DNA from 3 places in the Corynebacterium sp. 401_CJEI genome. Region 3 is predicted to be linked to each of the others. Evidence: predicted binding sites of a transcription regulator. Region 3 holds the regulator's gene; each other region holds the start of a gene.

Evidence for each region. Region 3 encodes LexA, which represses DNA repair genes until DNA is damaged. Its sites were predicted from a motif close to CGAACANNTGTTCG; they were not measured.
Region 1: a site for LexA is predicted at 1,321-1,334, ahead of ADM64_RS00055 (HNH endonuclease signature motif containing protein). Genes of this name have one in related genera too.
Region 2: a site for LexA is predicted at 1,666-1,679, ahead of ADM64_RS04310 (HNH endonuclease signature motif containing protein). Genes of this name have one in related genera too.

The regions. Positions count from the first base shown of each region.
Region 1 is NZ_JVIP01000001.1:9,296-12,548, reverse strand. Features, by position in the region: gene ftsX (permease-like cell division protein FtsX) at 1-397, opposite strand, end outside; gene ftsE (cell division ATP-binding protein FtsE) at 446-1,135, opposite strand; gene ADM64_RS00055 (HNH endonuclease signature motif containing protein) at 1,556-2,938, shown strand; gene prfB (peptide chain release factor 2) at 2,941-3,253, opposite strand, start outside.
Region 2 is NZ_JVIP01000018.1:86,608-89,860, reverse strand. Features, by position in the region: gene ADM64_RS04320 (NAD(P)H-hydrate dehydratase) at 1-529, opposite strand, end outside; gene ADM64_RS04315 (esterase/lipase family protein) at 554-1,615, shown strand; gene ADM64_RS04310 (HNH endonuclease signature motif containing protein) at 1,834-3,186, shown strand; gene glmS (glutamine--fructose-6-phosphate transaminase (isomerizing)) at 3,169-3,253, opposite strand, start outside.
Region 3 is NZ_JVIP01000009.1:53,464-56,716, forward strand. Features, by position in the region: gene ADM64_RS02210 (1-phosphofructokinase family hexose kinase) at 1-792, opposite strand, end outside; gene ADM64_RS02215 (DeoR/GlpR family DNA-binding transcription regulator) at 789-1,568, opposite strand; gene lexA (transcriptional repressor LexA) at 1,662-2,363, opposite strand; gene nrdR (transcriptional regulator NrdR) at 3,229-3,253, shown strand, end outside.

The DNA.
Region 1 (3,253 bases), on a different contig from region 3:
GCACCATCACGACAGCCGGCAGCGACTCCGGCGTCGCATTTTCCACGAGCACGGGGTCACTGTCCTTGAACATCTCCACGAAGTGGTCAAAGTTTTGCTGACGATTTCGGAAGGTCACCGAATCAATGCCGTCAGCCTCTTCAAGCTTGCCGACGACGTCAGCGCACTCCGGCGAGGAGCAAGTTTGGTCTTCGGCGGAGATTTGTTCATTCAGCTCAATCTGCACTTCTACGCGATCGAGATAGAGATCCTTCGTGCGGCTGGTCTGCTCAGTAACCAGGATGCCCGTCGCAAGCAGCGCCAACGACACCGCAGTCGTAATAATCATCGCGATGGTCATCGTGATGTTTCGGCCCAAGGAGGAGAAAGCCTCACCGAGGACAAAGCGAGTCTTCATAGGTCAGTAATACCTTTCGAATGAGTTCTTCTACCGATGGACTGTCTGCTAATTGTTCAGGCCGTAAACACCCGTGGCGTCGTCACGCACGAGACGCCCCAGCTCCAGCTCCAGCACGCGGCGACGCATGGAGTCCACGGCATCGTTGTCGTGAGTCGACACAATAACGGTCGTGCCCATGCGATTGATGCGGTCAAGCAAGAGCATGATGTCACCGGAGGTGCTTGGGTCGAGGTTGCCGGTGGGCTCGTCGGCAAGCAAGATGAGCGGGCGGTTGACGAAGGCGCGAGCAATGGCGACGCGCTGCTGCTCACCACCAGACAACTCGTGCGGGTAGCGGTTTTCCTTGCCCGAGAGCCCGACCATTTCGAGCGTTTCCGGAACTGCCTTGTCGATCTTCGCCTTCGGCTTGCCAATTACCTGCAATGCGAACGCGACATTTTCGTACACCGTCTTCTTTGGCAGCAGGCGGAAGTCCTGGAAGACGTACCCCACCTTTTGACGCAATTTCGGGATGTTGCGACGAGAAATCTTGGTTAGATCCTGGTCTGCAACCGTCAGTTTTCCTGAATCCACTTTCTCTTCACGCACCATAAGGCGCAGGAAGGTCGACTTACCAGAGCCCGACGGTCCAATGAGAAAGACAAACTCACCTTTATCTATGTGGACTGAAACGTCGTCGAGAGCTGGTCGGCTAGAAGTCGAGTAGGACTTGGTAACCCCGTCGAAAGTGATCATAAGTAGACACTCTAATCACTTAAGCCACTCAAGTCACTCTGGAATGCGTGGAATTGGTCGCCGTGACGGGATTGCGGGAACAGGCGGCGTCGAACGCTAACCCCAGAGCGCGACCGCACGAAAGCTCACGCCATAGCAATGTTCGAAACTATTTTCCCCAAAAATCTTTAAATGCCCCTTTACTTCGCTTACCTGTTCGATTAAAATGAGCCATGAAAGATTAAAAGCGAGGATTGAAAACATCAAATAACGTAGCCGAGCTGCTTCAAGCTTGGAAAATTGACACTCAGAGTTAGTCGAAAATACTTTCCCTACCTCTTCCTTATTTCAACATTTCAACGTCCAGGCCTTATCTTTCAGGGGGATTCACCAATGGCCAGCGGAGAACATATACCACGCAAACGCACTTACGCTGCGGCAATGGAAGCGACGGCACCACGCTTTCACCATGAGATTTCTCAAACAGCACCAGCACGTCTTGGAATTGACCGCAATCGAGCTGACTTGAAGCTTGCCCTTGCTTGTGTTCCCTCTTCTTCAACAAAAGATGTCGAAGATTACATCGCCAAAATCGCTCCAGCTCTTGGCATGTCACGTGGGAGAACACTCCAGTACATCGATGTCGGAATGCAACTAGAGCGACTCCCGCGGTTAAAAGAGCTTCTGCTCAAACGCGCACAGCTACCGCTTCCCCACATGTGGGTCATTGCCACGGCCGTCCTCCCCTTGGATGACGCCTCGGCTGTGAGATATTTCGAAGACCATCTTCTTGAGCTGATCACGCCGAGAGTCAATGGTGAAGTTCTTCGCGGAGTTCGGAGCCTTCAACAGAATATTCAGCGACTTATTGATGAAGTCAGCCCGCTATTGCGCCCGAAGAATGAGTACGACCCGCCGATCACTTCGTTTCAAAAAGGCATCGAGCAAAAAGCTGGCGAATCTATAAAGTTCGAGTTAAAGGACAACCTCACTGAAGTCACCATGGAACTGATGCCTGAGCGGGCAATTGAGTTTCAGAAGGTCTTGGAGGAAATCACCGCTGATCAAGACTGCGACTTCGTCGAGGCCTTTTCACATCTTCTGCACGGGACTGCCCAGGTCACCGCCACACTGAATCTGTACTGCCCACTAACCCAAGACAAGCCCCAAGAAGCCTGGATCGGTGGCTTGGGGTGGATCAACAAAATCGCCACTGAATCCTGGCTCGATCGGGTCACTAGCATCCGGCTACTAGCGGACGAGAAAACGGAAAAGTACTCGCCAACAGAGCGACAGCGTACTTACATCCAAGGTAGAGACGGCACCTGTCGCTTTCCCGGATGCGATGTCGATGCGGCGAAGTGCGACATCGACCACATTCAGCCGTATAACCACGAGAATCCCGACGAAGGTGGCCAAACCGAGACGCCCAACCTCCATTGCCTATGCCGTCGCCACCACAATCTAAAAACGGCCGGTCTTTGGAATGTCGTGCGCGATATCGACGGCATGGAGTACTGGACCTCCGCCACTGATCAGAGCGCTGAAAAAGCTGCCCTAATCAGCACAGAATCAGGGCCGCTCTCCGGCCACGGTCGCTACTCCTTCGACCTGCGCAAGACAAAGAAAGCACAGACACTCAAAGAGTACAACGAGCAGAGGTTGGAAAACCTCCGCGAATCACAGGAGCTGACAAATCAGGCTCGCGAAGAACTGGGAATGAACAAAAACGAGAGAAAATCAGAAGCCGACGAGCCCACCACACCGGAAGCACCCGAAACTCCCGAGACACCGGAAGCACCCGAAGACGAACCGCCGTTCTAGCGCTACTCCCCTTCGGACTGCTGAGCCATGCGCCAGCGAATACCGGCCTCAATGAAACCGTCGAGGTCACCGTCGAGGACCGACTGCGGGTTGTTGACTTCGTATTCGGTACGCAGATCCTTCACCATCTGGTACGGGTGCAGCACATAGGAGCGCATCTGGTTACCCCACGAGGCATTGCCGCCTGCGCCGAGAGCGTCCAGCTCCGCGCGCTCTTCCTGGCGCTTCTTCTCCAGCAACTTCGCCTGCAGAACTCGCATGGCAGATGCCTTGTTCTGGTGCTGCGACTTCTCGTTCTGACAGGTCACCACGATG
Region 2 (3,253 bases), on a different contig from region 3:
GCCCAGTATCGGTTTCTACGCCGCTCGGCACATCAACCGCGAGAATGGGAACTTTGCCCAACCGCGCTTCGCGCACCAACCACGCGGCCTCTTCACGCAGCGCGCCGTGACCTCCGAGCCCCACGATGCCGTCGATGATCAGTGCGTAGTCTTCACTAATCGACCACAGAATCTTCGATAAATCCGTCTCCCGGTCACACCCCAACGGCAGCACCCGCCCACCTGCGAGTTCAAAAGCTTTCAGTGCCCGCTCGTGTGGCTTCGAGCCCAGCAAAACCGCATCCACGCCATGCCCATCCGAGGACAAGTTTCGGCCAGCATAGAGTGCATCGCCACCATTGCCTCCCGATCCAACCAACAGCAGCACGCGACCGCGACCAGGCTCCGGAGATGCCTCTGAGAGCATCCGCTCCGCCACCTCCGACACAGCGGCGGCTGCGTGGCGCATGAGTTCGTCGTCACGCGTTTGTGCGTCCAGATAGGGCTGTTCCGCGGCGCGAATTTCGGCAGCTGTGTAGCAGTACGTCATAAACCCAGCCTACGATTAGCCCCTATGGATGACTACTCCCCGAGCACGCGAGTTTTCGGCCCTCTACTGCGCGCCTTTCCCCAGGCATACCTGCGCTCGTTGCGTCATCCCGAATGGATCCCCCACGGCGTGCAGGACGTTCGCGAAATCCTCGACGGCAAAATCACTCCCGACCTGGACAGATACAACGGTCGCACACCAATTGTCCTGGTTCACGGCACCTGGATGAACTCGTTCAACTCCTTCGCCATGTTGGGGCCGTTCCTCGCCCGGAATCGCCCCGTATTCTCACTCGATTACGGCTCCGACCCCGCCACGCTGGTCAGCCGTCTCCGTAGCGTCAAAGCCACCACCGATTTAAGCGATGCGCTCGCCGAAGTCACCGACCTTCTCGACCGCTTCCGTGCCCACCTCTCCCTACCCCGCATCGACCTCATCGGTCATTCCCAGGGCGGTCTACACTGCCGCAGCTACGCCAACGCGAGCATCGATTCGCTTTACGACGAAGCTCTGAACCGTGGCCTCAACGAAGAAGCAGCCGAGCAGTACGCCTCCGACAACAGCCCCGTGCGGGCAGTCATCTCTCTTGCGGGAAACCACCGAGGCACTACTGCGTGGGGCATGCGCCGAAGGCTCAGTGCCCTTGAGCGATGCGGCCTACCGATGCACAAACTCGTCGACCGCCTTGTCGGCCGTGCCTGCATTCAACAGCTGCTGGACTCTGACTACATTGCGACTCTGAACCGCGCAGCGCGTGGCATTACCCGACGTGGTCCGCACTACCTGAATATCGGCACCCCTTTTGACACCGTGGTTCGCCCGTGGACCGGCGCCTTTTTGCCCGAACAAGAGGGTCACCACATTACGAACGTCAACAATGCCACTGGCGGTGGCGACTGGTCTGATCACCTCGCACTGCTCTACTCCCCCAATACGCTCGAACGCATTCACGAGTTCTTGGAGGAACTGGATGGCGCTGAAGCTGGTGATGTTCCGCATCATCCGCGACAGCGAGTCCTGCCTTTGTACGGCGCCCTGCCGAGGGGCCTCGGACGGAGGAGGCTCGGACGGAGGGGCCGGATCTAATTCAGCACAGAATTTTAGAACATATTTCCAGAATTCTATTGACAGTTTTTCAAACAGGTGTACGATTTGGGTTGTAGGGAAAATTTGTAAGCGAAAGTTCTTTGTCCGGTGCACAGGGGTTGGCGGGACTGGTTGACACAGCCTCTCCATGCTTCTCTCCACCACAGAACTCAATCTTCAATTCTCCGGCGGACACGTAGTAATCAGGGGGATAACCAATGTCATCGCCGCCCACAGAACTTCCAGCACCAGGTCAAAAGCCCTCATGGGCCAACCAGCAATCCGACGACCCGATTAGCCTCGCGGCCCGTGCCATCAACGCCGCAGACCTTCAACTGATCGATATCTGCGCTCCCGGTGAGGAGGTCGATGTCAATCACCATCTTGCCCGCATAAGCATTCGAACCGGCCTTAGCCGCGGCAAGTGTTCTACGCTGTGCGAAATTGCGCTGATGTTCGAACGCCTACCAAAAGTCCGGGCTCTCATCGAATCCACCTTCTGTTTCTCGTTAGCCCATCTCCGCGCCATCGCCAATGGCGTTGCCGGGCTGTCACCAGATCAGTTCGACACGGTAGAGCCCCATCTTTTGGAAATGCTCACTCCGACGCGACCTCGACAAGCAATGGTTGGTGTCTACACGCTGTCTCGTCTAATCGGCGACTTGGTTTCTGAGTACAACGACTGCGCCCGCAACGACGGCACCCAACGGGTTCCAGAAGGCGAAGCGGTCGCACTCTCCGACACGGGCGATGGCAAGCACAAAAAGGTCACAGCAATCCTTGAAAACGACCGCGCGACCGAGCTCATGGCCAGGATTCAGGGGATTCGCAACACAGCAATCAATCGTGGTGAACAGTGCACGCAGGCGGAAGCGCTACTACAGCTGGCACAGAAATCGACCAATGCCGAGATTGTCATCAATGTCTACCGCGAGGTCGGCGGTGGGCCAGCATGGATTGATGGCGTCGGCTGGTTGAGCGAGGTAGCCACCGAAGAATGGCTTGCTCGCGCAACTCACATCCGTATCTCCGCCGACAGCAAGGTGGATGGTTACCGCCCCACTGAGAGCCAGGTGGCTCGCGTCCGTGGGCGTGACGGTACCTGCCGCTTCCCCGGCTGCGACGTCCCGGCAGCCAAGTGCGACCTGGACCATATTCAGCCGTACAACCACGACAATCCCAAGCAGGGCGGGCCGACTGACACTGAGAATCTGCACTGTCTCTGCCGCCGACACCACAATCTAAAAACGCACGAGGGCTGGGATATCGACAGATACCCCGACGGAACAGAAGTGTGGACTTCCCGTAATGGGGACACCGCGACTAGCGTTCCGGTTGGGCCGCTAAAGAACGTCGGCAAGCAAACTTTTCATCAGCGTGTGACACGGAAGATGAAGACGATTCAGAAACGCAACCTCGATTGGATGTTGTCATTTTGCCATGTATCCGATGAGGTCTGGGACCTATCCGAGGAAGAAGCAAAACGCATCGAGTCCCTCACGGATGAAGAACTCGATGCGGAGATTGAGCAGTACCGACGAAAGCAGGACGAACTACTCGACGGTGACTGACTTAGCCAGGTTGCGCGGCTTATCGATGTCCTCGTTACCGCACTGGCGAGCGATCTCAGCTGCCAGG
Region 3 (3,253 bases):
ACCGACCGTCGACTGAGCGACTATCGAGGGGGAGGTAGCAGCGAAACAACCGCCTGACTTCACTGAAAGCACCGCCCCTGCTTCGCCGAGAGTGGCCAGGACTTCGGAAACGCCAAGCTCGTTCAGCGCACGAGCAGCCTGCGCTACGGGAAGATAGTTCCCTTCGGCTGCAGCGGCCTCAAGTTCTTCGCCGTCCTGATCAATGATTTGACCAAGTTCGTAGGCGTTCGGCTTCATCAAAAAAGGTCGCACCTTTGGAAATGCGCGAACGACCTCAGTCAGTGGGCCGTCGCTCGTATCCATAGCAACACGAATATTCGGGTTGACCGAATACACCGCCTCGGTGCATTGAACGTAAAAATCCCTGGGGACACCAGGGGGCAATGAACCTGCGAAAACTACCCACGTGGCGTGTTTAGCATGGTGGATAAGTTTCTCCAGGACACGCCTACGGTGCGCTTTCGTCAATGTCATGCCAGGGGAATTGAGCTTGGTGGTCGTCCCATCTGGCTCTGCGAGTGTGAGATTAACGCGGGCTTCGTTAGTCGTGTTGATGGCTTCATGGGGTATGCCAGAGACTTCCAACAGGCGCGTGAATTTTCCGGAGTCCGATGCCGGGTAGAGCGCGAGCGTCTTTTCTCCGGCGTAGTGCAACGCCTTGGACACATTAATTCCCTTGCCACCAGCCATGTCCTCAGCCATTGGTAGGCGGAACACGCCACCTCGCTTGAGCTCCGTATCGAGTCGAGCAAGTCGATCGATTGACGGATTTACAGTCAAGGTCAGGATCATGAAGCAACCACAACCTCGACACCTTGCTCCCTGAGATCGTTGACGAACTGTTCCGGGGCAGAGGAATCTGTAATCACGACGTCGATATCTTCCAATGCTGCAAAGCTGACGAGAAAGTCGCGGCCAAGTTTCGTCGAGTCCGCCATAACGATGACCTTGCGCGCATTCGTAATCATCGCGCGCTTTACCGCCGCTTCCTGCGGATCAGCAGTAGAAAGACCGTGGTCAATTGTCAAGGCATTAGAACCAATGAAAGCGACATCGGCACGCATAACCGCGAGAGTGCGGAGTGCCGTATCGCCAGCAACCGCCTGAGTAATGACGCGAACTTGGCCGCCAAGGAGTTGAAGCTCAATGCGGTTCGATCCTGCGAGTGTGATGGCGTTGGGAAGAGAGTTTGTGACAACCGACCAACGGCGGTTATCAGGGGAGTGGACCATCAGCTCTGCAAGAGCCTCGGTGGTAGTTCCAGCATCGAGAAAAATTCCACCACCAGAGTCAGGCAGAAAATCCGCAGCACAGCGGGCAATAGAGAGCTTCGCGTCCTTTTGCGCGTTCTTTCGAGCGGCAACTGAAAACTCAACAGTCTGAAAAGAACGAGTAGCCACAGCGCCACCGTGTACGCGGTGAACTGCGCCCTCTGCATCCAACTGAGCTAGGTCACGGCGAATCGTCTCTGCTGTGACATCGAAAGCTTCCGCAAGATCAGCGACCGTCACGCGCCCTTCGACTGCTGTCAAAGACGCAATCTTCCGGCGGCGTTCCTCTGCGTACATTCCCCGCTCCTTAGCTGTTAAGAAATTTCAGCTTTACTATCTGTTCCCAGTATGCCCGTTTATGTCTGTTTCGGGCAACGAAAATGTGGGAAATTAGAGGCTGCGTAGGACGCTGACAATCTTGCCGAGGATTTTGGCGTGCTCCGCGGGGAGTGGGTCAAAGGCGCGATTATGGGGCATGAGCCACTTGCCAGCAGCGTCTTCGTGCCATTCCTTGACTGTTGCTTCATCTTCAAACAGGGCTGCAACGAAATCTCCCTGTTCGACCACGTCTTGGGAACGGACTACCACCCAGTCTCCGTCGAGAATGCCCGCGTCAACCATGGAATCACCCACGACCTTGAGTAGGTATAGCTGACCAGAGCCCGTAATCTCCATCGGAAGTGCCATGTGACTTTCCACATGCTGCTCCGCCAAAATAGGGTTGCCAGCCGCAATCTGTCCAACGATAGGAACGAAGATTGGCTCTGGCATGTCCTCTGGCATCTCGGGAGTTTGGGTGGTGCCAGTAGCCTTTGGCCCAGGCTTTACCGGAGTGAAAGTGCCAGCGGAGGACTTCGAATCCCTTACGTTTACCGCGCGGGGTTTGTGTGGGTCGCGGCGGAGAAAGCCCTTCTTCTCCAACTCCTTGAGTTGGTATGCCACCGACGAGGTGGAATTCAAGCCCACAGCATCCCCAATTTCTCGAATGCTCGGTGGGTATCCGCGAAGTACGACGGCATCCGAAATGACGTCAAGAATCCGACGCTGCCGATCGGTGAGTGTTTTAGGGTTCGCTTTCTTCTTTTGAGCCATGGAACATCCCTTCTCAAACTCTTTCGAATGAATCATAACTCAAAACTGTTCGAATCGTCGAGCATCGAACACTGTGCGCCCTTGAATTCTTTAGAAAACGTGTACATTATCCGTGCTCGGAGGCGGTGATGATGTCGAAAATCGAAAATAAATCCGGATAGCAGTAGACAATATTCGAACATGGTGTTATAAATCGAACATGACAAGTTACTCGAACAGTCGTTTGATGAAAGGGTCTAGACGGATTCTCCGCATCCGCCCTTGGACATAGTCTCCACAGCGTCGGGAAACGGTCGTACAACTCTTATTCTCTCCAGGCCGGCAACGGTGGGAGAGTCAACGTTGGAAAGGGAGAAAACATGATGTCTACGGTTTCAACCGCACTTGGTGTTAGCAGCACATCTGATATTGACTTTTCTCAAGTTTCCGAGCTCCCTGCTCGGACGACACGGAAAGCCCCGTTGGTGTGGGGTGAACGTAGTGCGTCTTGCACACAGCACATCGTTCGGCCCGGTCAGCGTGCACGTATTGCACAGCGCAATCGAAATGGGGCTTCATCGGCGCGAATGCGGAGGGACAGGTCGCGGCCCAGTCATGTCTCGGTCAACTACGGGCGTCCGTCTCTATCCGTTAGCAGGGCGCAGCAGTCCAATCGTAGTGATGTATCCGCAGGCACTAACCTGACTCGCCTGATGGCGGTATGGGCTCTAGGGCTTGGTGCTTTCTTCGGAGTTTTCGGCAGCATGGTCTTTGAACAGGGACAAAGTGAGGCGGTCGAAAGCACCTTTACGTCTACGTACGCTTCCTACTCCGCGCAATAATCATTCCAGTTTCCGGTGTTGGGGTGGGACGTAGACTGGAGACCGTGTATTGCCAGTTTTGTCATCATG